DNA from 4 places in the Alteromonas lipotrueae genome. Region 1 is predicted to be linked to each of the others. Evidence: predicted binding sites of a transcription regulator. Region 1 holds the regulator's gene; each other region holds the start of a gene.
The links. The regulator MetJ, encoded in region 1, represses methionine synthesis genes. The targets are predictions, from matches to a motif close to TAGACGTCTAGACGTCTA.
Positions count from the first base shown of each region.

Region 2: the regulator MetJ is predicted to act here: its motif matches at 2,754-2,771, upstream of thrA (bifunctional aspartate kinase/homoserine dehydrogenase I).
Region 3: the regulator MetJ is predicted to act here: its motif matches at 2,377-2,394, upstream of metK (methionine adenosyltransferase).
Region 4: the regulator MetJ is predicted to act here: its motif matches at 4,436-4,453, upstream of serA (phosphoglycerate dehydrogenase).

Region 1 is NZ_JAESDJ010000018.1:56,069-63,599, reverse strand. It holds gene hslV (ATP-dependent protease subunit HslV) at 1-113, opposite strand, end outside; gene KYS23_RS18270 (SPOR domain-containing protein) at 407-976, opposite strand; gene priA (primosomal protein N') at 1,106-3,316, opposite strand; gene rpmE (50S ribosomal protein L31) at 3,628-3,840, shown strand; gene KYS23_RS18255 (hypothetical protein) at 4,017-4,331, opposite strand; gene KYS23_RS18250 (malic enzyme-like NAD(P)-binding protein) at 4,691-5,932, shown strand; gene metJ (met regulon transcriptional regulator MetJ) at 6,013-6,339, opposite strand; gene metF (methylenetetrahydrofolate reductase) at 6,490-7,374, shown strand.
Region 2 is NZ_JAESDJ010000003.1:110,982-118,512, forward strand. It holds gene thrB (homoserine kinase) at 1-30, opposite strand, end outside; gene thrA (bifunctional aspartate kinase/homoserine dehydrogenase I) at 90-2,555, opposite strand; gene KYS23_RS05815 (LysR substrate-binding domain-containing protein) at 2,885-3,760, opposite strand; gene KYS23_RS05820 (S-(hydroxymethyl)glutathione dehydrogenase/class III alcohol dehydrogenase) at 4,001-5,149, shown strand; gene KYS23_RS05825 (response regulator transcription factor) at 5,249-5,893, opposite strand; gene KYS23_RS05830 (sensor histidine kinase) at 5,890-6,846, opposite strand; gene KYS23_RS05835 (hypothetical protein) at 7,161-7,531, shown strand, end outside.
Region 3 is NZ_JAESDJ010000001.1:260,190-267,720, forward strand. It holds gene KYS23_RS01105 (hypothetical protein) at 1-196, opposite strand, end outside; gene KYS23_RS01110 (CYTH domain-containing protein) at 515-1,042, shown strand; gene metK (methionine adenosyltransferase) at 1,161-2,306, opposite strand; gene tkt (transketolase) at 2,694-4,688, shown strand; gene epd (erythrose-4-phosphate dehydrogenase) at 4,706-5,716, shown strand; gene KYS23_RS01130 (phosphoglycerate kinase) at 5,794-6,969, shown strand; gene KYS23_RS01135 (fructose bisphosphate aldolase) at 7,092-7,531, shown strand, end outside.
Region 4 is NZ_JAESDJ010000015.1:79,301-86,831, forward strand. It holds gene KYS23_RS17165 (ribokinase) at 1-369, shown strand, start outside; gene KYS23_RS17170 (nucleoside hydrolase) at 393-1,334, shown strand; gene KYS23_RS17175 (hybrid sensor histidine kinase/response regulator) at 1,405-3,024, shown strand; gene KYS23_RS17180 (5-formyltetrahydrofolate cyclo-ligase) at 3,055-3,666, shown strand; gene rpiA (ribose-5-phosphate isomerase RpiA) at 3,748-4,404, shown strand; gene serA (phosphoglycerate dehydrogenase) at 4,646-5,875, shown strand; gene KYS23_RS17195 (DUF481 domain-containing protein) at 5,985-6,728, opposite strand; gene KYS23_RS17200 (DUF481 domain-containing protein) at 6,914-7,531, opposite strand, start outside.

The sequences.
Region 1 (7,531 bases):
AAGCGGCGCACTTTACGTGCATTACCTTTCATTACGGTATTGCCGAGTGACACCTGACCATCGCCAGCCATCACAACTTGATTTCCACGTCTTACAGATACAATCGTTGTCACGTTTAATCCCCATTTAAGGTGGGCGCTATCGCAGACTCGGGCGATAACTGAAAAAAGACTTTGTTATGAAATGGGGGAAGGGTTTTGGTTTTCAAGGGGAGCAGTTAAAACGGGCAGCTAAAAGGGGCTGTTAAAAGAAAAAGCAGTGAAGACATATAGTAAACGGGTACGTATTAAAGCGTTAAGCGCTGCAAAGTAGGATGTGGTGGCTATTATGAGATGATTATAAGGCATCCACCACATCATGCGGTGAATGCCCAATCAATAGATGAGTGAATGAAAAACGTTTACGCTTATAAATTCCAGTACCAAATTTGGCAGGTCGCAATATTCACTTTACGAAGGCTGTGCTTGGCTTTCTCGGCATCTCGTTTCGATTCGAATGGCCCTAAAATAACCCTGAACCATTCGCCGTTGCTGCCAGAACTCTGGCGAATAAGTGCTTCTAAACCTTGAAAGGCAATTTTCGCTTTCATTTCTTCAGCTTGAGCGCGGGTTCTGAACGACGCGCATTGCATAAGATAACGTTTGTCCGACTTTTCCTGCTCAGCAACATCTACTTCCACTTCATACCCCGGCAGAGTACGAATATATTCCCACTCTTCTTTAGGCAATTCAGGCAACGCTTCTTGGGTAGGCGCAACAGGGCGTACAACTTCGGTATCTACCTCAGAACTGGCGTTATCTTTAATAGACCATAAGAAAACCGCAAAGCCTATAAGCAATATCACCACAATGACAAGGCGAACAATAGGGAATGAGGCAGTGGCGCCACTCTTCACCTGTGATTTACCGCGCTTTTTGTTTTCCGGCTTCTTTTTTTGTGGTGCTTTACCACGAGATACATAATCGCGTTGAGCCATATTCGGCAGTTTTCCTACTACTTATCGTTATTTTAAACAGGTGGTGCCACCAGACGAGGACATAGTGCACAACCCTGAAACACTTGTATACATTAGTGTTGAGATTTTACCGTATTCCCAACCTGTGCGCTAACTGAAATCGGTGGGGTCGATATCTACCGACCAACGTACTTTTGCCGCCTGCGGTAGCCCTTGTAAATACGGCAGAGCTAGCCGCAATGCGTTATGTAACGGCGCTCTTTTTTCATGACTGCACACCAGCATAAAGCGAAAACGCCCTTGTCGTTTTTCAATTAAACAGGGAAATGGCCCACTCATCTGCGGAACTAAGCCCTTAGAATTTGCATTTGCATTTGCAGTATTTGAGTTTGAAAGTACACCCCTAGCCTGTTGCAGGAATGCATAGGCCGATGAGCTCTCGGTTGCCTCAGCCCGAATCACAAATTGACTAATATAAGGAGGCAATGCAGACGCTTTTCGCTCCATCAATGCATGACGAGCAAAGTGGGCATAGCCGTTGTTCACTAAATCTTGTAATAAAGGGTGGTGAGGATTGTGGGTTTGCAGCCACATTTCTCCGGGTTTGCTTGCACGCCCTGCTCGCCCTGCAAGCTGCGTAACGAGCTGCGCTAGCTTTTCAGGAGCTCGAAAGTCAGCACTAAATAGCGCCCCATCGCAATCTAACACCACCACCAATGTAACGTGAGGAAAATGATGCCCTTTCGATAGAATTTGGGTACCTACCAGTATTTGGTGTTCTTGGCGGTTAATCGCATCGAGGGTTTGATGTAGCTTGTCTTTTCCTCTTACCGTATCACTGTCTATGCGCACGTGTTTGGCATCAGGGAAGAGCTTCATTAAGCCTTCTTCTACCTGCTCGGTGCCCGTTCCCGCCGTTACCATTTCATGACTGTGACAAGCTTCACACTCTTTGGGCATTGAACGGGTAGCGCCACAGTGGTGGCATTGCAGTCTGTTTTGCCCTTTATGCACGGTATAGGGTCTGTCGCAACGCTTACACATTGCCGTAGTACCACAGTGATGACATAAAAGCGCGGGGGCATAACCTCGTCTATTCACAAAAACCAGAATCTGGTTCCCTGCATTTACATGCTGACGCATAATTGTCAGCAAGCCTTCTGAAATGCCGTAATGAATAGGTTGGTCTCTTGCATCTAGTAAATACTGCTTGGTACTTTGCGCCCCTGCTGCGCGCCGTGTTAGTTGCAAATGCGCAAAGCGGCCGTTTAACGCGTTATTAAGCGTTTCAAGCGCTGGGGTAGCACTGCCGAGCAACAAAGGAATACTGTGCTCTTTGGCTCGCATGGCCGCTAAATCGCGCGCGTGATACCTAAGCCCGTCTTGTTGTTTAAACGATTCATCATGCTCTTCGTCTACAATGATCATGCCGGGGTTTTTAAGGGGCGTAAAAATCGCTGAGCGAGTACCTATAATAATACCTAGTTCGCCTGCCCTTGCCCGCTGCCATACCGATAATCGCGCTGCGTCCGTCAATTGAGAGTGCAATACGCCTACAGGAATATTGAAGCGCTTTTCGAAGCGCGAAACGGTTTGCGGCGTTAAACCAATTTCAGGCACTAATATAAGCACTTGTTTACCGGCTTTAAGCAAAGGTTCAATAGATTGCAGATACACTTCGGTTTTACCGCTCCCTGTCACCCCTTCAAGCAAGCTAATCGCAAAGGTGTCATGTTGCTGGTTTAATGCCGCTATCGCTACCCCTTGCTCTTTATCAGGCACGGGTTTTTCACCAATTTCGAAGGTATCTAACCACGCTTGTGCAGTGAGTTCAGGCGTAATGTCTACGAGCTCAATAAGTGCTTTATCTAATAACGCTTTCACTACTGCGGGTGAAAAGGTCTTACGCGCTTCGCTAGCAATAAGTGATGTGGTTTGAACCGCTTCTAAGCAGCTCATCTGCTTCGGAGCTCGGCTTAAACTCTTAATATCGGTATCAGCACCTTCTGGCGTGACTTGAATATATTGTGCGGGTGATGGCGTGGCTGTCTCACCTTTACGAAGCGGCACAGGAAGCATGGCATGTATCACTTCCCCTGGCGCATGGTGATAATACTGCCATAACCAATGCGCCATTTTTCTTAGCGATTCGTCGATAACAGGTGCGCTATCTACCACCTCAATTATGGCTTTGATTTTACTGGTATCATCTATGTCTACACCGGATTCAACCACAATGCCTACCAGTTGACGTGGCCCGAAAGGCACTTTTACCCGCACACCCGGTTGTAGCGTATCGGTATGAGAATAGGTAAATAGCTGGCGAAGTGGCACAGGTACAGCCACCTGAATGAATACCATTAAAATTGATGCCCCAAAATTGATGAACCTAAAGTGAGTAAACGTAAATTCAGAATCGCTAATGATCTGGCATTTAAACATAATGTCAAATAAGGGAAGGGGATTTATTTTCGCCAGTGGGCTTAATTAACGCTGCCCCTGTTTACTTCGCATACAAAAAGTGCTTGATCACTTTAGTTGCTTCCTTTATTATGCGCCGCTCTTTTGCGGCTGACTGCAATTTCTGCGGTCGGTCATTGAATTTAAAGTTGCGTATGGTGTTTGGCTTCGGGCCAAATAGCGATACGGCCTCATATTGAAGGTAATCCAAAATGAAAAATGGTATCCACCCAGAATACGCTGAAATGACAGCAACATGTTCTTGCGGCAACGTAATGAAAATCCGTTCTACTCTAGGTAAAGATATTAACCTAGACGTATGTTCTGCATGTCACCCATTCTACACTGGTAAGCAACGTAACGTTGATACCGGTGGTCGTGTTGACCGCTTCAAGAAACGTTTCGGTGCTTTGGGCGCTAAATAAGCTCAGTACTCAGAAACACTATGTTTCTTTAAAAAAAGCGCCTATCGGCGCTTTTTTTGTGTCCGCGATTTACATCTGCACTTCATTCTGTATTCAACCAATACCGTGCTCGCCCAGTATAGAGCAGCGAAGTGGAATGCTCGGCTAATGCAATGCTCTATTATTGAAAAGCTCTGTTAGTGAAAATCCCGGCGTTTTAGATGTCGTTCCCAGTTGCCGTTACTTTGCAAAGTGCATGCTTGCTCGCTGTCGTAGCGAACTCCTTTAATGTGCACCTTCAATTCGGGGCAAACATTATCAAGTTCAAGTTCGAATGCTTGGATCCAGTTTGTTGAAAGTGCTTCGCTTTTTTGCTTTTCGGTTTTAAACACCGCAATAATTTCTGGCCTGCGCCAGTGTCCCATATGCGTAAGCCATTCAAAGCCTACCGACTCAGATTTTGCCCACTCACACACCGCAGTTAGCGCTTCAATCAGTTTCTTTTCAGACATGTTAAGTTACGCTTTCTTCTTCATGTTTACTATTATACCTATTCCACTCACCAGCGTCTTGAACGGTCGACTTAGTGCCTTTTTGCAAAGACCTATTCGATACCCACTATACATATGTCTATAAAATAGAAATAATGTATTAAATTCAAAAGTGTCATTAATGTGGTGAATGGCAAATATTCGACGATGTCACTGGTCATACAAGCAAGACTGTCCTAGATTGAAAGGTATTAAGGGCAGATCAGATATGTACTTAAATGACCCTGTGATAAAGTCGAAGTCATTCTACTGCGGCAACGCAGATTGCCCCTACGGTAACGAAGATTGCCTAACCCCTACATCGAAGGATATGTTTACTAATGTCAGATTTCAGACAACGTGCGCTAGATTATCATGCCAAACCCACGCCAGGTAAAATTAGCGTGGAGCTATCGAAACCAGCAGATAGTGTGGATGATCTTGCTCTGGCTTACAGTCCAGGGGTAGCTGAACCGGTACGAGAAATTGCTGAAGATCCTGATAATGCTTATAAATATACCGCAAAAGGCAACATGGTAGCGGTGATCAGTAATGGTACCGCTATCTTAGGTTTGGGTAATTTAGGGCCGTTAGCTTCTAAACCAGTTATGGAAGGTAAGGCACTGCTGTTTAAGCGCTTTGCAGGGCTTGATGCTATCGACATTGAAGTAAAACATCGTACAACAGAAGAGTTTATTAATACTGTTGCGAACATTGCAGACACCTTTGGGGGTATCAATCTTGAAGATATTAAAGCCCCAGAGTGCTTTGAAATAGAGCAAGAACTCATTAAGCGCTGCAATATTCCTGTATTCCATGATGATCAACATGGTACTGCTATTGTTACGGCTGCAGGCATGTTGAACGCCATTGAAATTCAAGGCAAGAATATCGAGAGCGCGAAAATAGTTTGTATGGGTGCTGGCGCAGCAGCAGTAGCATGTATGGAATTGCTAATTAAGTGTGGCGCACAACGAGAGCGCATTTACATGCTAGACAGAAAAGGGGTTATTCATACCCGCCGTGAAGACCTTACTGAACACAAACGCATGTTTGCCAATAATACTGATAAACGTACGCTAGAAGATGTGATGGAAGGCGCGGATATTTTTGTTGGTGTATCTGGACCTGATGTATTACCCCCAGAAACCCTAGCTTTAATGGGGCCTAATCCGATTGTTTTTGCCTGCTCTAACCCCGACCCTGAAATTAAACCTGAACTAGCACATGAGGTTCGAAGTGACTTAATTATGGCAACAGGGCGTTCTGATTACCCCAACCAGGTAAACAATGTTCTGTGCTTTCCGTTCATTTTCCGTGGCGCATTAGATGTTCGCGCAACGGCCATTAATGACGAGATGAAAGTGGCAGCGGTAGAAGCACTTCGCGCTATTACCAAAGAGCCCGTACCTGAATCTGTGTTAGCGGCTAGCAATAGTAAAAGCCTGACCTTCGGCAAAGAATACATTATCCCTAAGCCAATGGACCCCCGCCTTTGTGAACGCATTGCTACTGCCGTGTCGAAAGCGGCGATTGAATCTGGCGTTGCAAGGCTTCCAGAAGTACCTAGCCGCGCAGAGTAAAGGCAATATAGAAGTAGAATTTAGCGCGCAGCTTAGTATTCAAATATTATAAAAAACGGCAATTTTCATTGCCGTTTTTTTTAATCTTCTTGTTCGTTCTCGATAGAAACGTCTATACCCATGTCTTCCATTATACGTCTAGCTTCAGCTGGTACACGGTTAGGGTTGTCTTTTCGCAAATCTTCGTCATCCGGTAGAGGCTGACCTGTGAATGCATGAAGAAATGCTTCACATAATAATTCTGAATTCGTCGCATGACGTAAATTGTTTATCTGCCGACGGGTACGCTCATCGGTTAATGCTTTTAGCACGTTAATAGGAATAGAAACGGTAACTTTCTTAACCTGTTCACTCTTTTTACCGTGCTCTGCGTAGGGGTGTATATACTTACCGTTCCACTCTGCCATAATGCTAACTCTGTCTGATCTTATTTATGTTATGAAGAGAAATTCTAAACAAGTTGACGAAAAGGTCAATTGAGCAGTGTAAACCTCTTGACGTCTAGACGTAAATTCTTTAATTTAGACGTCTAAACGTCTATAAAAGAGTAATTTACCATGGTTTCTTACGCACAAGGTGTTGATGCACTCAATCAGTCCCTTTCGGAACTGCGTGACATTGATGTGTCATTTGAGTTTTTTCCGCCAAAATCAGAGAAAATGGAACAAACCTTGTGGAAGTCAGTTGAACGTTTAGCACCATTAAAGCCGAGTTACATGTCGGTTACCTATGGTGCAAACAGTGGTGAGCGTGATCGCACCCATGACGTGGTAAAACGTATCCAACAACAAACTGGTGTTGCAGCCGTGCCTCACCTTACATGTGTTGATGCTAGCCGAGACGAACTTAAGCAGATTGCAAAAGACTACTGGGATTCTGGCATTCGTCGTATTGTTGCCTTGCGCGGTGATTTACCGCCTGGCGTGAAAGATACCGAAATGTATGCCTCTGATTTGGTAGCACTACTAAAAGACGTGGCTGATTTCGATATATCAGTGGCCGCCTACCCTGAAAAGCACCCTGAAGCCCCTAATGCCCAATTCGACTTACTGAACCTTAAGCGCAAAGCAGAAGCCGGTGCGAGCGAAGCAATTTCACAGTTTTTCTTCGACACCAGTGTATTCTTGCGTTTTCGTGACCGTGCGGCAGCAGCGGGTATCGACCTAGACTTAGTACCTGGCATACTGCCAGTAACTAACTACCAAACCTTGGTAAAATTCGCTGGTTTCACCAATGTGCACGTACCTGGTTTTTTGCACAAAATGTTCGATGGCCTTGACGATGACGATCAAGCTACTCGGAACCTCATTGGTGCTAACATCGCAATGGATCAGGTTAAGGTACTCGCCAAAGAAGGCGTGAAGCATTTTCACTTTTACACCCTTAACCGAAGTGAATTAAGCTACGCTATTTGCCACATGCTAGGTGTTCGAGCAGGTTAATTTCGATTAAACCTTTGCTCCTATAGGGCAGACCAGTATACCATTTACCTATTATTGGGTATTTGAACGACTCGTTTGCCTCGTTGTCACCTTCCTGCGCTGCTTAAATGCCAAGGTGAGTAGCTAATGACCAAGGCGAGTTATAACTAGGAGTAAA
Region 2 (7,531 bases), on a different contig from region 1:
TGCTGGCGCATATGCTCGTAATGCTTTCATAATACTTTTCTTTAATTACTCTTTTAACTTCAGCGGCCCTTTAACTTTTAAAAAGCCAATTAGTGCGCCATCTGCTTCCATGGCATAGTACGTAAAATATCAGCGAATACGCCCGCAGCGGTTACCGTACCACCCGCACCATAGCCCCGAATAACATAAGGAATAGGCTGATAATAGTCACTGTTAATAGCCAGTGCATTTTCACCATCTTTTACTTGCGACAACGGATTAGATGCAGGTACAGCTTGAATAGTTACCTTACATTTGTCGCCTTCAATGCTGCCTATGTAACGAAGCACTTTTCCTTCGGCTTTTGCAGCATCTACACGCTTAGCAAATTCCGCATCTAGCTCAGGTAACTGCGCCATGAATTCATCAATTGAGCAGTCTTCGGCAAAACCAGCTGGTAATACCGATTCTATTTCAATATCAGACAACTCTAGCTCTAAGTCTGCTTCACGCGCCATAATAAGAAGCTTACGGGCAACGTCCATTCCGCTTAAGTCATCACGAGGATCTGGTTCGGTATAGCCATTATCTTTCGCTGTACTTGTAGCTTGAGATAGCGACATTCCTTCTTCTAACTTGCCAAATACGTAAGACAAACTGCCTGATAATATGCCTTCAAAGCGATGTAATACATCACCTGCACTGAATAGTTTTTGAAGGTTGTCGATTACCGGTAATCCTGCGCCTACCGTAGTTTCATATAGATACTGACGATTCGTAGATAATGCTGTTTTCTTCAACTTACGGTAGTAATCTAGTGAACTGGTATTCGCTTTCTTATTCGGTGTTACTACGTGGAACCCGTTTTCCATCATATCTACATATTGCTGAGCAATAGCATCGTGGCTGGTACAATCTACAATCACTGGGTTAACCAAGCTGTTATCATTCACAAACTGCTGTAAACGTTCAACGGAAAGCCCTTCACTGGCCGCATCTAATGCTGGCTTCCAGTCTTGATTTAGGTCTATACCTTGACTATTGAGTAACAACTTACGGCTATTTGCAATACCGTACACACGCAACTGAGTATTACGATTAAGTAAAGCCGGTTGCTGTTTTGCAATTTGGCTTAAAAGTTCGGTACCTACGTTGCCACACCCGACTAAAAACACATCAATGGTATGGCGATCTGAGAAAAAATTCTGATGGATAACCTTCACCGCTTTTTTCGCCCGCTTGTTTTCGATAACCGTTGAAATAGAACGCTCTGAGGACCCTTGGGCAATCGCTACGTTATTAACGCGAGCTTGCGCCAACGAGTTAAAGAAGCGTGCCGCTAAGCCTTTCGCATGACGCATACCGTCACCCACTAAGGTAACAATCGCTAAATCGTGGCGCACTTCAATAGGATCTAACAATTGGTTTTGCAACTCTAACGCAAATGCATCTTCTAACAAGCTTAACGCGCGATCAGCATCCTTACTTTGAATACAGAAGCTTATTGAGTATTCAGAAGAAGACTGAGTGATCAGGCTTATTGAGATATTCGCATTCGACATCACCTCAAACACACGGCTTGCCATACCAACCATGCCTTTAAGACCTGGGCCTGCAACGTTGAACATAGTGACATTATCAAGTTGAGAGATGCCTTTAACCGACGTCCACTTTTCGCTGGCTTCATTACTGATTAACGTGCCAGGGGCCGCGGGGTTCAGCGTATTACGAATTAAACAAGGAATATGGTGCTGGGCAATGGGGCCGATAGTTTTCGGGTGAAGTACTTTGGCACCAAAGTACGAAAGCTCCATAGCTTCTTGATAGGTTAACTTATCAAGCAGCACTGCTCCTTCAACTTGATTAGGATCGGCATTATAAACACCGTCTACGTCAGTCCAGATTTCACAACAACTTGCATCGATACAAGCCGCTAAAATAGCCGCTGAGTAGTCAGAGCCATTGCGTCCAAGTGTTACTTTTTCACCGGCCTCGTTCGCAGCAACAAACCCAGGCATTACCAATAACTCACTACCATCGATAGGCACATCGGTAAAGCGCGCTTTACTTAATGAAACATCGGCAATGCTATCTAGATACTCACCTTCTGCAAGGATGTAAGTCACCGGGTCGATAATACGATTTTTCACGCCTTTAGCGCTTAAGATACCGCTAAATAACGTTACCGAGATGTACTCACCAATACTTAAAATACCTGCCGCGATATTATCAGGTGCAACACCTAATAATTTAATACCATCGAGGTGTTGATTAAGTACACGCAGTTGCGCATGAATGAAGTCGGTAACATCGGCGTGTGCGAAGCCGCTGAGCTCTTCGTTTAGTGCATCAGCAATACCCGTCACGGTAGACGTCAATTTTTCAAATAGAGGGTGGAAATCTTCGCCAGCGGCTGCCTGCTCACATAAAAGTGACAATGCATTCGTTACCCCTTTAGGGGCAGAAAGTACCACTGCAGCGCCATCGGTTTGGTGGGTGGCCGTGCTAATGTCGTTCACGCGCAAGTAGCGCGGTGCGTCGGCAAGTGATGAGCCCCCAAACTTTAAGACTTTCATGTGCTGCTCCTATATCGGTTACGCCAGGTTACTGCTTTAAATCGGTTACTATGACGTGAGTAAAAAAAAGCCCGCTCTCTGTGAGGGCGGGCTTTCGTTGTCTTATGCTTACTTGCACTAGCCAGCGACCGCCCGTTTTAAGGTGGTAATCATAATGCTGATAGTGCCAATAAGAAGAATCGTTTTCATAGGGTCAATTTGCCGTATAGACGTCTATCTGTCAACCGCAGTTTTCACCATACTGTATTGCAAAAAGTGAAACACAAAACATTTCACGTTTCGATTTAAGCGATAATCAATCAGGCGATGCTAGAGTCGAGTAGCAAAAACTAATCATCATCAATTAATTGTGCAGATAGAAAATCAACTAACAAGCGAATTTTTGGCACTAAATGCCTGTTCGATGGAAACAATGCCCATACCGCTTCTCGCTTATCTCGATATGATGATAGCACTTCCATTAACTTGCCTGCTGCTAACGACTCACGCACATAGAATCCTGGAAGCTGTACTAAACCCAGTCCGGCCAATGCAGCATGATGTAGGGCATTACCACTGTTATACTTCACTCTTCCCCTAACACGCACGGTTTGCGCTTGCCCGTCATGATTAAACCGCCAATGGGGCTGAGATCCTACTAAGCACTGATGTTCGCTAATCATTTCGGTACTATTGGGTGCAGGGAAGGCATTTAAATATTCAGGGCTGGCGCACACATATAGCTGTCGGGTAGCCAGCTTTTTGGCCACCAACGTAGAATCTTCTAAATTACCTATGCGTATGGCTAGGTCATAACCTTCATCAATAATATCCATCGTGTCGTTAGTAAAACGACACTCTACTTCTATGCCTTCGTATTTTTTTAAAAATTGATTTATAAGCGGGGCGATAAAGGCTTCGCCAAAGGCAACCGGAGCGGTGAGCTTAATAAGCCCTTGGGGTACTTTTTGAAGTTGACTAATATTGAGCTCAGCCTCTTCTAGTGCTTTTAATGCGGGTTGGCATTGTTCAAAATAAATATGCCCGGCTTGAGTGAGTGACACACTTCGGGTGGTACGGTTAAATAACTTAACCCCCAAACGCTTTTCTACATTGGCGACTTTTCTACTTATTTGCGCGCCCGACGTGTCTAACTTAGTAGCGGCCGCGGTAAAGCTGCCAGTACTGGCCACCGCACAAAATTCTACTATACCTTCCCATGTCATGGCGTTTACCTTTATTGATGCAAATATTTCTAGCATGGCGCTATGATCAATAAAAGTTCTTAGAAGACGCCATTAGCTTACAATTAAACACCAACAAATTATTACACTCAAGTAATAATGAATTACCAAATCTGTATTTATAAAGCAGAGTCTCAGGTCTATAATCTGTTCCATAACGTAAGAAATTATAGGTAACGACATCGTGTTGTTTACCTACCCACTTTAATTTAGGAGCATGCCATGTCATTAGCATTGAAAGATGGAGAGACACATATTAAGTCTAAAGCAGCCGTTGCGTGGGCCGCTGGTGAACCGTTAAAAATGGAAGAGATTGATGTTGAACTTCCGAAAAAAGGCGAAGTGCTAGTACGTATTGTTGCCAGTGGCGTATGCCATACCGATGCGTTTACACTTTCAGGTGATGATCCAGAAGGTGTGTTTCCTTCAGTACTTGGCCACGAAGGTGGCGGTATTGTAGAAATGGTAGGTGAAGGGGTGACGTCTGTTGAAGTAGGCGACCATGTTATTCCTTTATACACAGCGGAATGCGGTGAATGTAAATTCTGTACGTCTGGCAAAACTAACTTATGCCAAGCGGTTCGTGAATCCCAAGGTAAAGGTTTGATGCCAGATGGCACCAGTCGTTTCTCGAAAGACGGTGAGCCAATTTACCATTACATGGGGTGTTCTACTTTTTCTGAATACACCGTATTGCCAGAAATTTCTTTGGCTAAAGTGAATAAATCAGCGCCTCTTGAAGAAGTCTGCTTGTTAGGCTGTGGCGTTACCACGGGTATGGGCGCTGTGCTTAATACTGCTAAGGTAAAAGAAGGCGATACCGTTGCTATATTTGGCTTAGGCGGCATTGGGCTTTCAGCTATTATTGGTGCACGTATGGCGGGCGCTAGTCGTATTATCGGTATTGATATTAACGAAAGTAAATTCGACCTTGCTAAGCAACTTGGTGCTACCGACCTTGTTAACCCTAAAAATTTCGACAAACCTATTCAGGAAGTGATAGTTGAAATGACCGACGGCGGCGTAGATTACTCCTTTGAGTGTATCGGTAACGTGAATGTGATGCGTTCTGCACTCGAGTGCTGCCACAAAGGTTGGGGCGAATCGGTGATCATTGGAGTAGCCGGTGCAGGCCAGGAAATATCTACTCGTCCATTCCAGTTAGTAACAGGCAGAGTATGGCGTGGTTCTGCTTTTGGCGGTGTGAAAGGTCGCTCTGAACTACCTGGTATTGTTGAACGCTACCTAGATGGTGAATTTGGCTTACAAGAATTCATTACACACACAATGGGGCTTGATGGCATCAATGATGCGTTCGATTTAATGCATAAAGGCGAAAGTATTCGTTCTGTTGTGCACATGGATAAATAGCGCTTAACCACTAAATTTGTCGTGTAATATTCAACAAGACCCGCGGTGAAGAACCCAAGCGGGTCTTGTTTATTTTTCTTCTATAGTTATCTTCCCTATTTACAACCATCCCCACTCTAATGCTTTAAGCACGGCTCGAGTTCTGTCTCGCACGCCCATTTTCGCCATAATGGCAGACACTTGGTTCTTAACCGTCCCGGTTGACTTGAACATAGCCTCAGATATTTCTTTATTGCTATAACCAGCGGCCACTAAACGTAAAATTTCTATTTCTTTTCGGCTTAAAGCTTCTGGCTGTTCAAACGACTCGAAGTTAACTTCTAACCCTTGTAACCCTTTAAGTACTTTTTCGGTAACACTTGGTTGAATGAGGGTATCCCCATTAACGACGGACTTAATTGCGTCAATTAAGGTTTCAAGTGAGACATCTTTAAGCAAATACCCTTTCGCCCCCGACTGCATCGCTTGAGTAACCAGTTCATGATCGTCAAATGTGGTTAGCATAATAACGGGGGTATCAATGTTATGCTTTCGCATTGCACGCAAAGCATCAATACCCGTCATCTCGGGCATACGAATATCCATTAATACAATATCTGCTCTATTAGCGTTAAGTGCATCAATAACATGGGCACCATCATCACACTCGGCCACGACTTCTACACTGTCATCCAATGCCAATAAAGAGCGTATTCCTTGTCGCACTAACATTTGATCTTCAACTAATACAACACGAATACTCATATTGGCTCCGGCAATAAAATATCAATAAGAAAACCTTGGTTGTTAAAGCCGAATTTCATTGTTCCACCAGTCTGCTCTACTCGCTCTACCATTCCGGTTAATCCATTACCCTTTTTTACAGGGCTTTCGGTCTGTACTTGTTCATCTTGTAGTTTCAACCAATAGCTATTTTTATGCTTGGTTAAACTGACACGCAGTTGCGCAGACTGAGTGTGTTTAATGGTATTCGTTAGGCTTTCTTGTACGCAACGAAGTAAGGTATCAGCGGTGGTCACATCTTCAATTTTGACATTATCTGCAATAGATAATTGCAGGCTTGGCCGAGGCAAATCTTTAAACAGAGCCCTCACCGCTTGCTGCCAATCCAAGGCCGCATTTTCACGAATATCGGACACCGCTTCTCTTACATCAGAAAGTAGCAGCTTAGCTAAGCTATGGCACTGATCAACATGCGCCTTTACTTCATCTAGCCCGCTAGCGTTAGCTTTATGGGACGCCACCTGCAAATTAATGGTAAGCGCCGTTAAGTGATGACCGAGTACATCGTGAATATTTCTGGCAATGCGCAGCCTTTCGTCCTGCTGCCCAGCTTGTCGTATAAGTTGTTGAGCACTCATTAACTGGCGATTCAATTCATCAGACTTTTCTCTGGCCATTTTTTCTTTAATAGCCACGTTTGACATCATCATGGCAAATAAATTGAACGTCCAGAATAGGGCAGCAGTAAGCAATGCATAACTGTCTTGCCAATAAAACGAGTGGATCAATCCTAGCGGTAAAGCGGCTACAACAGAAACAGCCAAACATATTTTCCACGCTAGATAGTAGGGCAGTAAAGCTGACCATATCACCAGAAAAATAGCGAGATAACTGTAGGGTAATAAAAATAAGCTAGTCACCGACAGCACATACAATGTGACCAACAATGGTATTCGCCACTGAGGAAACGACATATCTCGCCGTGTAACAACACTAAAACACAATGCTATTCCACCCACTACAGCACTAGTTAGCCAAGGCCTAGACGACGAGACGCCATAGTGTGAAAACGAGTAATAAAGTGCAGAACTGCTCACAAATAGCCAAGTTATGAGTGCGCTTGTCCTTTCGAAGTCAAAAAATTTGAGTATTTTCATACGCCTATTATTGCCTCAAGCGACGATAAATACATAGGCCAAAAGTCACTTTTTATCTTGTGACCTTCGGCACTAATACTAGAGAGAAGATATTGGCAAACTGACTACATCAAACATTTAAGGTGTAAGTCATGCAAAACATTCACAGCGCTATCGTTCTATTTCACATTATTTGCGGTGCAAGTTCACTGTTACTTTTTTGGGGACCATGTTTTACCAAAAAAGGCGGAAAACAACATAAAAAGATAGGTAATATTTATCTGGCCACGATGACGTTGACATCAGTCAGTGGTGTAGTTAGCTCGTCATTAGTGCTGCTTGCGCCCCTTCTTATCTTTCCGACGATGCCGGCGCACTTTGAAACTGTTGAGTATTTTCTTGCTTACCTTCAAGGCCAGTATATCTTCTTGCTCATGCTAAGCCTTCTGGTTTGGAACAATGTCAGGCACGCTAAAAGAGTCTTAGAGGTAAAAGTTAACCGAGGTGAGCTTCGTAAGGTTGA
Region 3 (7,531 bases), on a different contig from region 1:
TAAAATGACTATCGTAGCCAGGTATGGATTCGAGGCGCGTTTCATTGAAGCGACTTTTAATTTTCCACTTTGCTATCTTTTCGCTTTTAAACACGATAGGGCCGTAGTAGCTGTCCCAATCAGCGGCCTCACTATAAGCGGCACTCAAAGGGGCAAGCAATATTAAACAAACCACGCAAGTTGGGTATGTTTTCATGAAAAATTTCCTGGTCGAGTGAGACAGCGTTAACTTGTTCTAATGACTACCGATTATTATAAATATAAGTGGTAGCTTCATAGCCACGAGTGTATTTTGTTCGCCCTATGTGCCTAACTTTAAAATAAAAATTTGACACAAAACTGAAACAAAAAATGAGTGCTGAATAGTAAGTGTAGTCTTTTATCTAAAAGGTTAAAAATAAACTTGTTAGATATTTCTATTGTGAACTAACTTTTAAAGGGTAGTAGTAAGACTTACTTCAATTTAGTAGGCAAAGCAGTACTTTCAAATAGGGAACATGGCCGGAGGTGAGTGATGCAAACGGAATGGGAATTTGAACGAAAGTTTTTAGTAAGCTATGTGCCAGAAGGTTTGTTAGATACACGAAAACCTGTGGCAATAAGACAAGGTTATTTAGCCACCGAGCCGGATAAGCATATTCGAATTAGAGATGAAGGCGGTAACTACACCATGGCCGTTAAACAAGGTGTTGGCCTTAAACGCAGAGACACGCGAATTGCGTTGGATTCTGAGCAATTCGCTGATTTATGGCCTTTAACCCAAAATATGCGGGTGGAAAAGCAGCGATATCGTATCGACTTTTTTGGAGCTCAGCTGGTGATAGATATTTTCACCGGTAACTTAGCACCGTTGAAAGTAGTGGAAGTTGAATTTGACAGTGAAATGAGTAGTCGACAGTTTTTGCCGCCAGATTTTGCTGAAACGGAAGTGACCCACAAGAAAGAATTTCAAAATGTTGCGTTAGCGCGATTTGGCTTGCCTGATATGGTCATAGCGAGTGGGAGTACGAAAAGTGCTTCCATTCTCGCAGGTTCCATATAGCCAAAATATAAGCACGCTATCGCCAAGCTATAGCAAATTAATGACCTGAAATTAAAAAGGGTCGCTTTACAAAGCGACCCTTTTTCAGTTTTGAGCTAGATTAACGGCGCTGAGCAGACTAAACCGCTGAGCGGAGCGCTTCAGCTTTATCAGTCGCTTCCCACGGGAAGGCTTCACGGCCGAAGTGACCATAAGCAGCAGTAGGTAAGTAAATAGCGCGTTCTAAATCAAGCATTTTGATTAAGCCATAAGGGCGTAAATCGAAATGTTCGCGAACCAAGGCCACTAGCGTTTTCTCATCAACTACGCCGGTACCGAAAGTATCTATACTGATAGAGGTTGGCTCGGCAACACCAATGGCGTAAGACACTTGAATTTCACAACGCTTAGCTAGTCCAGCAGCAACAATGTTCTTAGCAACATAACGGCCTGCGTATGCCGCGCTTCTGTCTACTTTTGAAGGATCTTTACCTGAGAAAGCACCACCACCGTGACGGGCCATACCACCGTAGGTATCTACAATGATTTTACGACCAGTTAGACCACAATCACCGACAGGTCCGCCAATAACAAAGCGACCAGTAGGGTTAATGTGGAAACGGGTGTTGCTATCAATCCATTCGCTAGGAAGCACTGGTTTGATAATTTCTTCCATTACCGCTTCGCGTACTTGCGCAGTAGAAACTGAGTCACAATGTTGAGTAGAAAGTACTACGGCATCGATGCCTACAGGTTTGTCGTTTTCGTACTTAAAGGTAATTTGGCTTTTCGCATCAGGGCGCAAAAAGTCTAGCTTGCCAGATTTTCTCACTTCAGCTTGTTTCTGTACCAAGCGGTGAGAATAAGTAATAGGCGCTGGCATCAATACATCAGTTTCGTCACTGGCGTAACCAAACATCAAGCCTTGGTCGCCTGCACCTTGTTCTTCTAAGCTTTCGCGGTCAACGCCTTGGTTGATATCTGGCGACTGTTTACCAATAGCGTTTAATACGGCACAAGAATCAGCATCGAAACCCATATCAGAGTGAACGTAGCCTATGTCTCTTACCGTTTTACGTGTGATTTCTTCAATATCAACCCACGCTGAGGTAGTGACTTCACCACCTACCAATACCATTCCGGTTTTAACGTAAGTCTCACAGGCCACGCGGGCACGAGGATCTTGTTCTAGAATAGCATCTAGAACCGCATCTGAGATTTGGTCGGCGATTTTGTCCGGGTGTCCTTCAGACACTGACTCGGAGGTGAATAAATGCGTGGCCATACATGCTCCATAAGCGTTTATTGTTCAAAATAGGTGAGTATTGTACTAAAACAAGGTATAAATACCAGTCTTTACTTCTAGACGTCTAAAAGTCCTTTCGTTACGATTTGTTGACAGTCGCGGATCACTTTTATAGATAATTGAGTAAATTTAGCCACGCTTTCCTAGTGAAGCGACATTGGCTTGCAAAGGAATGATGTGAATATTCATTATTTTAGCCAACTTTCGGTAATGGCAATGAAAAGCCATTGAACTGAATGGTGGCATGGGTAAGAATAACGCCCACATTACGATATACAGCAATGCAGCGCTTTAAGGTTGAACAAAGGGATTTTGCCCACAGTGTTCCCTTAGCGAAATTCAGCTACAAATAAATCAGGAGACAACATGCCCTCTCGTCGTGAACTTGCCAATGCCATCCGTGCTTTAAGCATGGACGCTGTTCAACAGGCCAAATCTGGTCACCCAGGCGCCCCTATGGGGATGGCTGATATTGCCGAGGTACTATGGGGTGATTTTCTATCACACAACCCAGCAAACCCGTCTTGGGCAAACAGAGACCGCTTCGTGCTTTCAAACGGTCACGGCTCTATGCTGTTGTACTCTTTGCTTCACCTTTCAGGCTATGAACTGCCTATTGAAGAGCTTAAGAACTTCCGCCAGCTGCACTCTAAAACGCCAGGCCATCCAGAATATGGGTATGCACCAGGTGTTGAAACTACCACTGGCCCACTTGGCCAAGGCGTTAGTAACGCAGTAGGTATGGCGCTAGCTGAAAAAGTATTAGCGGCTCAGTTTAACCGTGATGGCCATGATATTGTCGATCACTACACCTATACCTTCATGGGCGATGGCTGCCTGATGGAAGGTATTTCTCATGAAACCTGTTCACTTGCTGGCACATTGGGCCTGGGCAAACTTATTGGTTTTTGGGATGACAACGGCATTTCAATTGATGGTGAAGTAGAAGGTTGGTTTACCGACGACACACCAGCACGCTTTAAAAGCTACGGCTGGGAAGTGATTGAAGGTGTTGACGGTCATGACGCTGAACAAATTAAAGCAGCTATTGAGCAAGCTAAATCGAACAGCGCTCAGCCTACGCTAATTTGCTGTAAAACCGTAATTGGTTTCGGTTCACCAAACAAAGAAGGCACTGAGTCTTGTCACGGTGCACCATTAGGTGATGACGAAATTATCGCTACCCGCGCAAAGCTTGGGTGGAAGCACGGTGCATTTGAAATTCCAGACGACATTTATGCCGGTTGGGATGCTAAAGGCAAGGGCGGCGATGCTGAAAGCGCGTGGAACGACGCCTTCGCAGCATATGAAAGTGCATACCCTGAATTAGCCGCTGAATTTAAGCGTCGTGTAAATGGCGAATTGCCAGCAGACTTCAGCGATAAAGCGGATAAAATCATTGCTGATTTGCAAGCTAACCCGCAAAACATTGCGTCACGTAAAGCATCACAAAATGCATTAAATGCATTTGGTCCTTTGTTACCAGAACTTCTAGGCGGCTCTGCCGACTTAGCCGGTTCAAACCTGACTATTTGGGATGGCAGTAAAGGCGTTGAAGCCACTGACGCATCGGGTAACTACATTTATTACGGTGTACGTGAGTTCGGTATGTCGGCCATGATGAACGGTATTACCCTTCATGGTGGTTTTAAAGCGTACGGTGCTACATTCCTAATGTTTATGGAATACGCTCGCAATGCGGTACGTATGGCGGCGCTTATGAAGCAACCTGCTATTTTCGTATACACTCACGATTCAATTGGTTTGGGTGAAGATGGTCCAACTCACCAACCTGTAGAGCAAGTAGTGGCGCTGCGTGCTACACCAAACCTAGATAACTGGCGTCCATGTGACCAAGTTGAATCTGCTATTGCATGGAAGTTCGCGATTGAGCGCAACGATGGTCCTTCAACGTTGATCTTCACTCGCCAAGGTTTGCCTCAGCAAGAACGTAACGAACAGCAAGTTGCTGACGTTGCCAAAGGTGGTTATGTGCTTAAAGATTGTGCAGGCACGCCTGAATACATCTTTATTGCTACAGGGTCTGAAGTTCAACTTGCTGTTGAAGCAGCAGATAAACTAACTGCAGATGGTAAAGCGGTTCGTGTAGTTTCTATGCCTTCTACCGACGTTTTCGACCGTCAATCAGCGGATTACCGTGAAAGCGTATTGCCTTCTAGCGTAACTAAGCGCGTTGCAGTTGAAGCGTTATCTAAAGAAAGCTGGTACAAGTACGTAGGTTTCAACGGCGCCATCATTGGGATGGATACGTTCGGTGAATCAGCACCAGCAGGTGACTTGTTCAAACATTTCAATATTACTACTGAAGCAGTGGTAGAGGCAGCATTGTCTCTTAGCTAACGAGGTCACCGCAGTCTATGGTAAACATTGCCATAAACGGGTTTGGTCGTATTGGTCGCAATGTATTGCGCGCGCTTTATGAAAGCGGGCGCAATAACCACTTTAATGTGGTTGCGATTAACGATGTTGCTAAGCCAGAAGGTATAGCTCACTTATTAAAATACGATACCGCCCACGGGCGGTTCGGTTTTGATGTGACACTAGAAAACAACACACTTAACGTGGCAGGCGATGCTATTCGCTTGTTAGCACAACCGGATATCAACTTACTACCTTGGCGCGAAATTGGGGTAGATATTGTGCTGGAATGCACAGGTAAGTTCGATGATAGAGTATCGGGGCAGGCACATATTAATGCAGGCGCAGAAAAGGTACTTTTTTCCTCTCCAGGCTCGCCAGATTTAGACAATACTATCATTTTTGGTACTAACGATGACACGCTGAAAGCGGCGCATAAGTTGGTGTCTAACGGGTCGTGCACCACTAACTGTATCGTGCCGGTTATTCAAGCGCTAGACGCGGCCTTTGGGGTTGAAAGCGGAACGATTACCACTATTCACGCTTCTATGCATGATCAGCAAGTAATTGATGCTTACCACCCAGATTTACGCCGTACTCGCGCAGCCAGTCAGTCTATTATTCCGGTAGACACACGGTTAGCGGCGGGCATAGAGCGTATTTTGCCTAAATTTGCAGGTAAATTTGAAGCTATTGCGGTACGGGTGCCAACCATTAATGTTACTGCAATGGATTTAAGTGTAACCTTAAGTACGCAAGTGACTATTGCGGATGTCAATCAAGCACTCAAGCGAGTGAAAGCAGGGCGATTGCAGGGTATTTTAGATTACACTGAAGAGCCGCTAGTTTCTGTTGATTTCAATCACGATCCTCACTCTTGTATTGTGGATGGTACGCAAACCCGCGTAAGTCATAAGCAACTGGTAAAAACACTGGTGTGGTGTGACAACGAATGGGGTTTTGCAAACAGAATGCTCGACACTGCGCAAGCAATGTATGACGCAAGCTAATTAAGAATTTTGCTGCCAAGGTTGGTAGCGCCAGCCTTGGCAGCTTTCACAGTTATTCGATTAACAAGGGAAAGACAATGGCAATTCCAAGTATGAGTGATTTGGCCTTAAATGGTCAACGCGTATTAATTAGACAAGATTTAAACGTGCCAGTAAAAGATGGCGTAGTGACCTCTGATGCGCGTATTAAAGCTTCCATTCCTACTATTAAAGCGGCGTTAGATGCTGGTGCTGCGGTAATGGTAATGTCGCATCTAGGCCGTCCTACCGAAGGTGAGCCAGCGGAAGAATTCTCACTTCAGCCTGTTGTGAATTATTTGAACGACGCGCTAGACGTACCGGTTACTTTAGAAAAAAACTATTTGGAAGGTGTTGATGTAGCACCAGGCTCATTAGTTATTCTAGAAAACGTACGCTTTAACGAAGGTGAGAAAAGCGACGACGAAACCCTATCCAAGCAATATGCAGCCCTTTGCGATATTTTCGTGATGGATGCATTTGGCACCGCGCACCGTGCACAAGCGTCTACCCATGGTGTGGCAAAATTTGCCACTAAAGCGTGTGCAGGCCCACTTCTTGCGGCAGAACTAGATGCACTAGGCAAAGCCCTAGATAACCCTAAACGTCCAATGGTAGCCATTGTAGGCGGGTCTAAGGTATCAACTAAGCTTACCGTACTGAAAACCTTAGCGGAAAAAGTTGACCAGCTTATTGTTGGCGGCGGTATTGCCAATACGTTTATTGCCGCGCAAGGTCATAACGTAGGTAAGTCGTTGGTTGAAATGGACTTAACCGAGCAAGCTAAGCAGCTAATGAGCGATGCAGTATCAAATGGTGGGAATATTCCAGTACCTACCGATGTGGTAGTGGGTAAAGCCTTTGATGAAAACACAGAAGCGACGCTTAAAGCCGTTAGCGATGTCGCTGACGATGACATGATTTTTGATATTGGCCCTGATTCCTCAAAAGCTCTTGAAAGCATTATTAAAAATGCGGGCACTATTGTTTGGAATGGCCCTGTTGGTGTATTTGAATTTGAACAATTCAGTGCTGGTACAAAGGCGTTAGCCGAAGCCATTGCTGATAGCGATGCGTTCTCAATTGCAGGTGGTGGTGATACACTGGCAGCAGTAGATAAATATGAAATCGCTGATAAGATATCTTATATCTCTACAGGTGGTGGTGCATTTCTAGAGTTTTTAGAAGGCAAAACATTACCTGCAGTAGCCATGCTAGAAGAAAAAAACAAATAAAATTAGCAGACTACTAAAAAATCGATTCCGATTTTCGCCGGCGATACATTGAAGTACGTCGGCATATAACGATAAACCCTACACCTGTTCTTAGAGCAGTATTATAAAAAAGGAGTGTTGCAATGGCATCACAAGCACAGCAGGCCATGCTAGATAAACTTAACACGCAAGTTGGTTTTATTGCAGCTTTGGATCAAAGCGGCGGTAGTACACCAAAAGCGCTACGTTTATATGGCATTGAAGAGTCAGAATACAGCTCTGACGAAGAAATGTTTAACCTTGTTCACCAAATGCGTACACGTATTATCACCAGCACCCCTTTCAGTGGCGAGCGTGTTCTAGGCGCTATTTTATTTGAAAATACCCTAGACCGTGAAATTGAAGGTATGTCTACTGCCCACTACTTGTGGCAGAAGAAGCGCGTTATTCCTTTCTTGAAAGTGGATAAAGGGCTTGTTGAAGAGAACAACGGTGTACAGGTGATGAAGCCGATTGTTGGTCTAGATGAGTTACTGGCTAAAGCCGTTGCCCAAGATGTCTTTGGCACCAAGATGCGTTCAGT
Region 4 (7,531 bases), on a different contig from region 1:
ATTGTAAACGAGACGGAAGCAGCAGCATTAACGGATAAAGAAGAATTAGACGATATTCTTACGGTATTTAAAGAGCAATGGTCTCATTGCGAAGTTATTATTACACTCGGTAAAGCGGGTGTGATGATGTTAAGAGGAAACGATACCATTGAAGTGGAAGCGTTTTCTGTTGATGCAGTAGATACCACAGCCGCTGGCGATACGTTTATAGGTTACTTTTTGTCTGCTTACAGTACTCACACTGATGCCAAACGCGCATTAATTCGAGGCTGCGCAGCATCTGCTATTGCGGTAACACGTGAAGGCGCTGCGCAAAGTATTCCTACGCAGAAAGAAGTTGACCGTTTTTTGGCAAAGCACACTAAATAAGAAAACGCACTAGAGTATTATTAATGGCACATAAGATAATTTTAGATACGGATCCTGGCATCGATGATGCGATGGCAATATTTTTTGCGTTTCAATCTCCAGATATCGAAGTACTTGGTTTAACCACTGTTTACGGTAACGTACCGGTAACCATGGCGGCACAAAATGCCCTTACCCTTTGCGAAATGGCAGGTAAAGACATTCCGGTAACCAAAGGCGTTGGTATGCCTTGGGTAGGCCCTGAATCAACTTACGCGCATTTTGTACATGGCGACTATGGTTTCGGTCACATTAAACCTGAAGCCCCTAAAACCGAGTTAGACCCTCGTAGCTCTGCTCAGTTTATTGTGGATATGGCCCGTAAATACCCTGGTGAAGTTACCCTTGTGGCTATTGGCCCTTTAGGTAACTTAGCGCTAGCACTACGTTTAGAGCCAGAACTGCCTAAGTTAGTGAAAGGCGTTACCATTATGGGTGGTGCTGCATTTGTACGTGGTAACGTAACACCACTTGCCGAAGCTAACATTTGGAACGATGCCTACGCTGCCGAAATTGTATTTGGTGCAGATTGGGACCTAACTATGTTCGGCTTAGACGTGACTAACGACACGCCGTTTTCTCCTTCTTTTGTTGAAACATTAGAAGAAAAGAATGCGAAGCTTGGTGGTTTTGTGAAAGACACTGCCCAGTTCTACATGGATTTCTATTCAGCCAATCGTGAAGATCGTGTTTGTTTCTTCCATGATGCATTCCCGCTTGCCCACTTGCGTCACCCTGAGTTATTTGAACTCACCGAAGGTCATGTGCGTGTTGGTACTGGCGAGCTAGATCGTGGCCAAACAGCAGTGGCACCTAAGGGGACAACCCCTAGCCCACTGTGGAACGATGCGAACACCATTAAAGTTGCTACTAAAGTAGACCACGCTAAATTGGAACAATTGTTCATAGACACCTACGCTTTATAGATGTGGAAGGAGGCCGTTCTACGGTAGTCGGCCTCCTACTTTCACATTTCAGTTGAGGTAATGTGAAAGAATGATCCCTGCCAAAGTTCCTGAAAACGAAGAGCAGCGTTTAAGAGAGCTACTAAACTACGATGTACTTGATACAGACGCCGAGCAGCTCTTCGACGATTTAACTCAACTTGCTTCGCAAATTTGCGATTCCCCCATTGCGTTAATTAGCCTCGTTGACCCAAACAGACAGTGGTTCAAATCTCGCGTGGGAATTGAAGCCACAGAAACTTCTCGCAATATCGCCTTTTGCTCTCATGCTATTTTACAGCGTGAAATATTTGAAGTGCCCAACGCAAAAGAAGACCCTCGCTTTCACGACAATCCTCTTGTAACGGGCGAGCCGAATATTCGATTCTATGCAGGGGCGCCTTTAATTACGCCCTCGGGGCATGCCATTGGCACGCTATGCGCAATAGGCCATCAACCAAAAACCCTTACCAGTCTTCAACGCCATGCACTTAAAACACTGAGTGAATCAGTGGTTGCGCATCTTGAATTAAAACGCAAGAACCGAGAGCTTGAGCGAACCAGCCAGTTTAAATCTGACTTTCTTTCCTACATTAGCCACGAAATAAGAACGCCGCTAAATGCGATAAACACGTTCAGTCATTTACTTGAAGGAGAAGCGAGACAACATTCACTTCCCGCTAACTTTACCGACTCACTCGGGCATATAAGCAAAAGCGGTGAGCGTTTACTTGAAATAGTGAACTCTGTGTTAGACATGAAGCAAATAGAAGCGGGTAAAATGCGCGTTATGCCGCGCCCGGTAGGCACAGCTGACTTTTTCACTCATTTATTCTCGCTAACCCGAATTCGCGCTGAAGATGGGAATGTTATTTTTAATTCTGTGATTGATGACAATGTTCCCCACTCTCTGTATTTTGACGACACTAAATTTGGTCAAGTAGCCTTAAACTTATTATCGAACGCCATTAAGTACACTCATGCCAACAAGCACGTTTCCATTCAGGTAAAATACAAGCAAGGGAAATTGTTGCTGGCGATTAAAGACGAAGGCATTGGCATTAGTGAAGAGGAACAAAAGAAGCTGTTCGCACCATTCGAGCGAATGGAGAACGCGCATCAATTTGATGGTACAGGCTTAGGCTTAAATATTACCAAGAAGCTAGTAGAGTTGATGGGGGGGGTTATAAAGCTTAGCAGTAAGTTAAACGAAGGCACCCGTGTGAGCGTAGCCATTCCGGCAGAAGAAGTTAGCGCCGATACCATTAAGCACGCCCCCTCGCTTTTACAGCCCCAAAAGCTAAATGTTCCTGCTGACTCTCACGTATTGGTAGTGGAAGATCATTATATTAATCAAATAGTGATTAAAACCATATTTGATAAATTTGGTTTACCATTATCAGTTGTAGGTAGCGGTGAAGAAGGCGTAGAGTATGTAAAATCGAACCCTGTAGATTTGGTGCTGATGGACATCAACTTACCGGGTATTGACGGAACAGAAGCCACTCGGCAAATTAAGCTCATGCGTGCAACACTGCCTGTTATTGCCTTAACCGCAGATGTTATCACGCAACGAGACCTGTTATTAAAAAATGGCTTAGACGACCTACTCACTAAGCCTGTGGAAAACGCAGAGCTTATTAGGGTACTTAATCGCTATTTAGGAAAGTAAGACAACGTGGAGCCACTGGAAGCCCGCTGTATGGTAAAAAGTACATCTCGAAAGACACTACGAAAGACATTAAGAGCATTACGCAACGGATTATCTGATTCACAGCAGCAGCACGCCTCGTTGGCAGTACGCGATAGCCTTTTAACATTGCCCGAAATTACCTATGCATCATCGGTTGCCTGTTACCTGCCTAACGACGGAGAAGTAGACTTACGCCCCTTTATGCACGCATGCTGGGGCTTAAATCAAGCATCTGAACGTCATACTTCTTTGCCCGTATTGCATCCAGTTTGTAAGGGCCATCTGCTGTTTCTTCGTTACACAGATAAAACGCCAATGCGTGTGAATAAATACAACATTGAAGAGCCAATACTAGCCTGCCCTGATGTTATCCCTACCTTTCAGCACCAGGTAATACTTATGCCGTTGGTGGGATTCGATGCCAATGGAAATCGCTTAGGCATGGGCGGAGGCTATTATGACCGCACGCTAGCCAGCATTCAAACTCGAACTATAGAGCCAAAACTTATTGGTATTGCCCACGATTGCCAACAAGTAGACAAACTTCCGGTTCAGTCTTGGGATATTCCTGTAAACGCAATTGTCACCCCCACACAGCAATTGAGCTTTAATCGTACATAACGCACCGTAAATTCCCCTATCACGGTGGGTTAGCTAGCGGTTTTCCGGTAAACTGATGAAAATTTAGTTAGGAGAGTCACTATGGATCAGAATGCAAAGAAGCAAGCAGTAGCTAAAGCAGCCATCGAATATGTTGAAAACGGCAGTATTGTTGGCGTAGGTACTGGCTCCACAGTTAATTTTTTCATTGAAGAACTCGGCAAAATTAAAAACAACATCGAAGGAGCAGTATCAAGCTCTGATGCCTCTACCAAGTTGCTAGAAGCCCTAGGCATTGAAGTATTCGCACTAAACGATGTTAGCAATATTTCAGTGTATATCGACGGTGCTGATGAAGTTACCGAACACAAACACATGATTAAAGGCGGCGGTGCAGCCCTTACCCGGGAAAAAATTGTGGCGGGTGCATCAACTACATTCGTGTGTATTGTAGACGATAGCAAGCGCGTTCCCGTGCTTGGCAAATTCCCTCTTCCTGTTGAAGTTATTCCAATGGCGCGATCGTTTGTGGCTCGCGAGTTGGTAAAACTAGGCGGCGATCCTGAATACCGTCAAGGCGTGGTAACCGATAACGGTAACGTTATTTTAGACGTACATAACCTTGAAATCTTAAACCCAAGAGAGCTTGAACAGTCGATTAATAATATTCCTGGTGTGGTCACCAACGGCATATTCGCCCTACGTGGCGCAGACATCGTACTATCGGCCACCGAAACCGGTGTTGATACCTTTAAATAATAGCTTTCAAGTTAAACTGATTTCTGTTAGATTTCCGTTTAGACGTCTAGATGGCCTTTCGAGAGTTTGAGGCTAGTACTAGTCGGGGTAGGTAAGACTTCCGCAAACACGCTGTGAACCCATCCATGGGAGCTCCGCCGCCGCATCCATGCGGCGGAGGGTTTGCTCCAGTCTTACCTACCCCGCCTGCACCAGCCTCGAGCTCTGTAAATACTAATACTTTTTAAGAGATAGCAAATCCATGAGCAAAGTTTCACTAGAGAAGGATAAGATCCGGATATTGTTGTTAGAGGGTGTGCATCAAAGTGCACTAGAAACCTTTAAGAATAATGGATACACCAATATTGAGTATCTCAAAACGTCCCTTCCTGAAGAAGAGCTTGTTGAGAAAGTGAAAGATGCACATTTTATTGGCCTTCGTTCGCGCACTCAAATTACTGAGAAGGTGGTAGACGCCGCTCAGAAATTGGTGGCTATTGGTTGTTTCTGTATTGGTACTAACCAAGTTAATTTAGAAGCAACACAGCGCCGTGGTATTCCGGTATTTAATGCCCCATTTTCTAATACTCGTTCAGTAGCAGAGCTTGTGCTTGGTCAGCTTATTCTTTTGCTTCGCCAAGTGCCTAGCAAAAGTGCTAAAGCGCACCGTGGTGAGTGGGAAAAAACAGCAAATGGTTCATATGAAGCCCGTGGAAAAACACTGGGTATTATTGGTTACGGGCATATAGGTACCCAACTAAGCATTCTTGCTGAACACCTTGGTATGCGCGTGCAGTTTTTCGATATTGAAGATAAGTTGGTATTAGGTAACTCAACCCAAGTTAAGTCGTTAGAGAAACTATTAAATACCTCTGATGTGGTATCGCTTCACGTGCCTGAAACTCAGCAAACGCAAAACATGTTTGCAGCTGAGCAATTTGCGCAAATGAAGAAAGGCAGCATTTTTATTAATGCTTCTCGCGGTACGGTTGTAGATATTGACGCTCTAGCCGATGCGCTTGAAAGCGGCCAGCTAAATGGCGCAGCTATTGATGTATTCCCTGTTGAGCCTAAATCGAATAACGAAGAATTCCAATCGCCTCTACGTAAATTCGATAACGTTATTCTTACGCCGCATGTAGGTGGTAGCACTCAAGAAGCGCAAGAAAACATTGGTATAGAAGTGGCGGGTAAATTGGCGAAGTACAGTGATAATGGTTCTACCTTATCAGCAGTTAACTTCCCCGAAGTATCATTGCCAGAGCACATTAGCCGCTCTCGTTTACTTCACGTGCACAAAAACCAGCCGGGTATTCTTACTCAAATTAACCAAGCGTTTGCAGAGAAAGGCATCAACATTGAAGCCCAGTACCTTCAAACTAACGCAGAAATTGGTTATGTAGTGGTAGATGTTCAGCAAGACAGAGCTTATGACGCGCTTGCACAGCTACAGCAGATTGACGGTACGATTAAGACCCGTATTCTTCACTAATGCTATGAATGGCGGCAGTGAGCTACCGTCATTCGTTAATCAATGTTGAAGACATAAAAAAACGCTGCCAATGGCAGCGTTTTTTGTTTCTACAATCGTTAATACGATTTTAGAAGAAGTTGTAAACTAGCGTTACTGCCGTTTCAGTATCAAGCTTTTCAACGTCGTCAGATACGTTTGAGTTATGGTCTAACTTGAACGACACCTTCATAGAAAGGTTACCGCTAATGGTAGCCGTAAGCGCCGACTCAGCACGAGATTTTGTGTTGTCAGACCCCACTTCCGTACTTACTGTTTGAGTAAATTTAGCTGTGTCAGAAATTCTCCAAGAGTAAGCACTTGAAGCACGAACAATCATGCTGTTCTGCTCTTCGCCTTCTTGCGTTTCAGCAAACGAGTAACCAGGACCGATTGAGTACTCTAAAGTGTGACGTTTATTTTCCAGCACTTTTTGGTTCCAACCTACAGCAACTGTTGATTGATAGTCGAAGTTACTTAAACGGTCATCTTCATATGATGCGAAACCAAACAAACGGTAATCCGGGTTTTCTAACTTGTAGTTACCCTGCGCAGAACCGTAAAATTTTTGTGCCGATGTGTACTCTTCTTCGGTACCGTCGTCGTTATCTACCGTTTCTTTCTTGTAAAGACCTTCAAGAATGTAGTCGTTGCTCCACTGCTGCAATTCTTGGTGAGCAGTAATACCGGCACTGATTGATGACGTTTCAGTGTTACCTGTTGTTGCGATAATACCGAGTTCACCTTCCATCGTGAAAGGTTTAACGTCGTCTTGAGCAAAAGTAACAGAAGAGAAAGACAAGGCCAAAAGTGAAGCGAGAAGCTGTTTTTTCATTAGCAATCCTAGTAGTGTTTTATCCTTTGCCATGCTGTGAATACCTAGCGTAAGCACTAGCCAGCATAGCCTGAAAAATCTGCGCCAATAGTACCTACCTAATAGTGCGAGTCAATGAGGGTCGAATAGAAATTAGACTATAAGACGTAAAATTTACACTTATTGATAAGCTTTAAGCGAACTTATTAGAAGAATTGATAAACCAAAGCAACTGACGTCTCGGTACTTAACCCATCTACATCTTCGGTAGTGTCGGTTTCATGATTCAAAATAAACGACAGCTTCATGGCTAAAGAGCCGAAAACATTGGCCGATAAAGACGTCTCAGAACGAGATTTAGTATTTTCATCACCCGCTTCAGTACTAACAAATTGTCGAAGGTTAGCACCTGATGCCCAATGGTATTTGTATTCAGCAGATGCCCTTACAATTACACCGTCATTGATATCTTCATCTAACGGCTCTTCAAGCTCGACAAAGGCATAACCCGGCCCAACACTGTAACGAAACTCACTGACTTCGTCTCGCCACACCCGCTGTGACCAACCGGCTGCAAGTGAAGCACGATGGTCATACCCGCTAAAGGAGTCATCTTCATAATCGCCGTACATGAATAAACGTCTACCAGGCTGGTTTAATTTATAATCGAACTGAGCGCTGCCATAGAAGCGTTTGGCCGATACCTCGCGACCAGTGCCATCGGCGTTACTTTCTTGATAAAGCATTTCTGCAAAGTACAGACTGCTCCAACTTTCAGTTTCATGATCGGCGTTAATACCCGCTTTAATACTCGCTGCAGATGT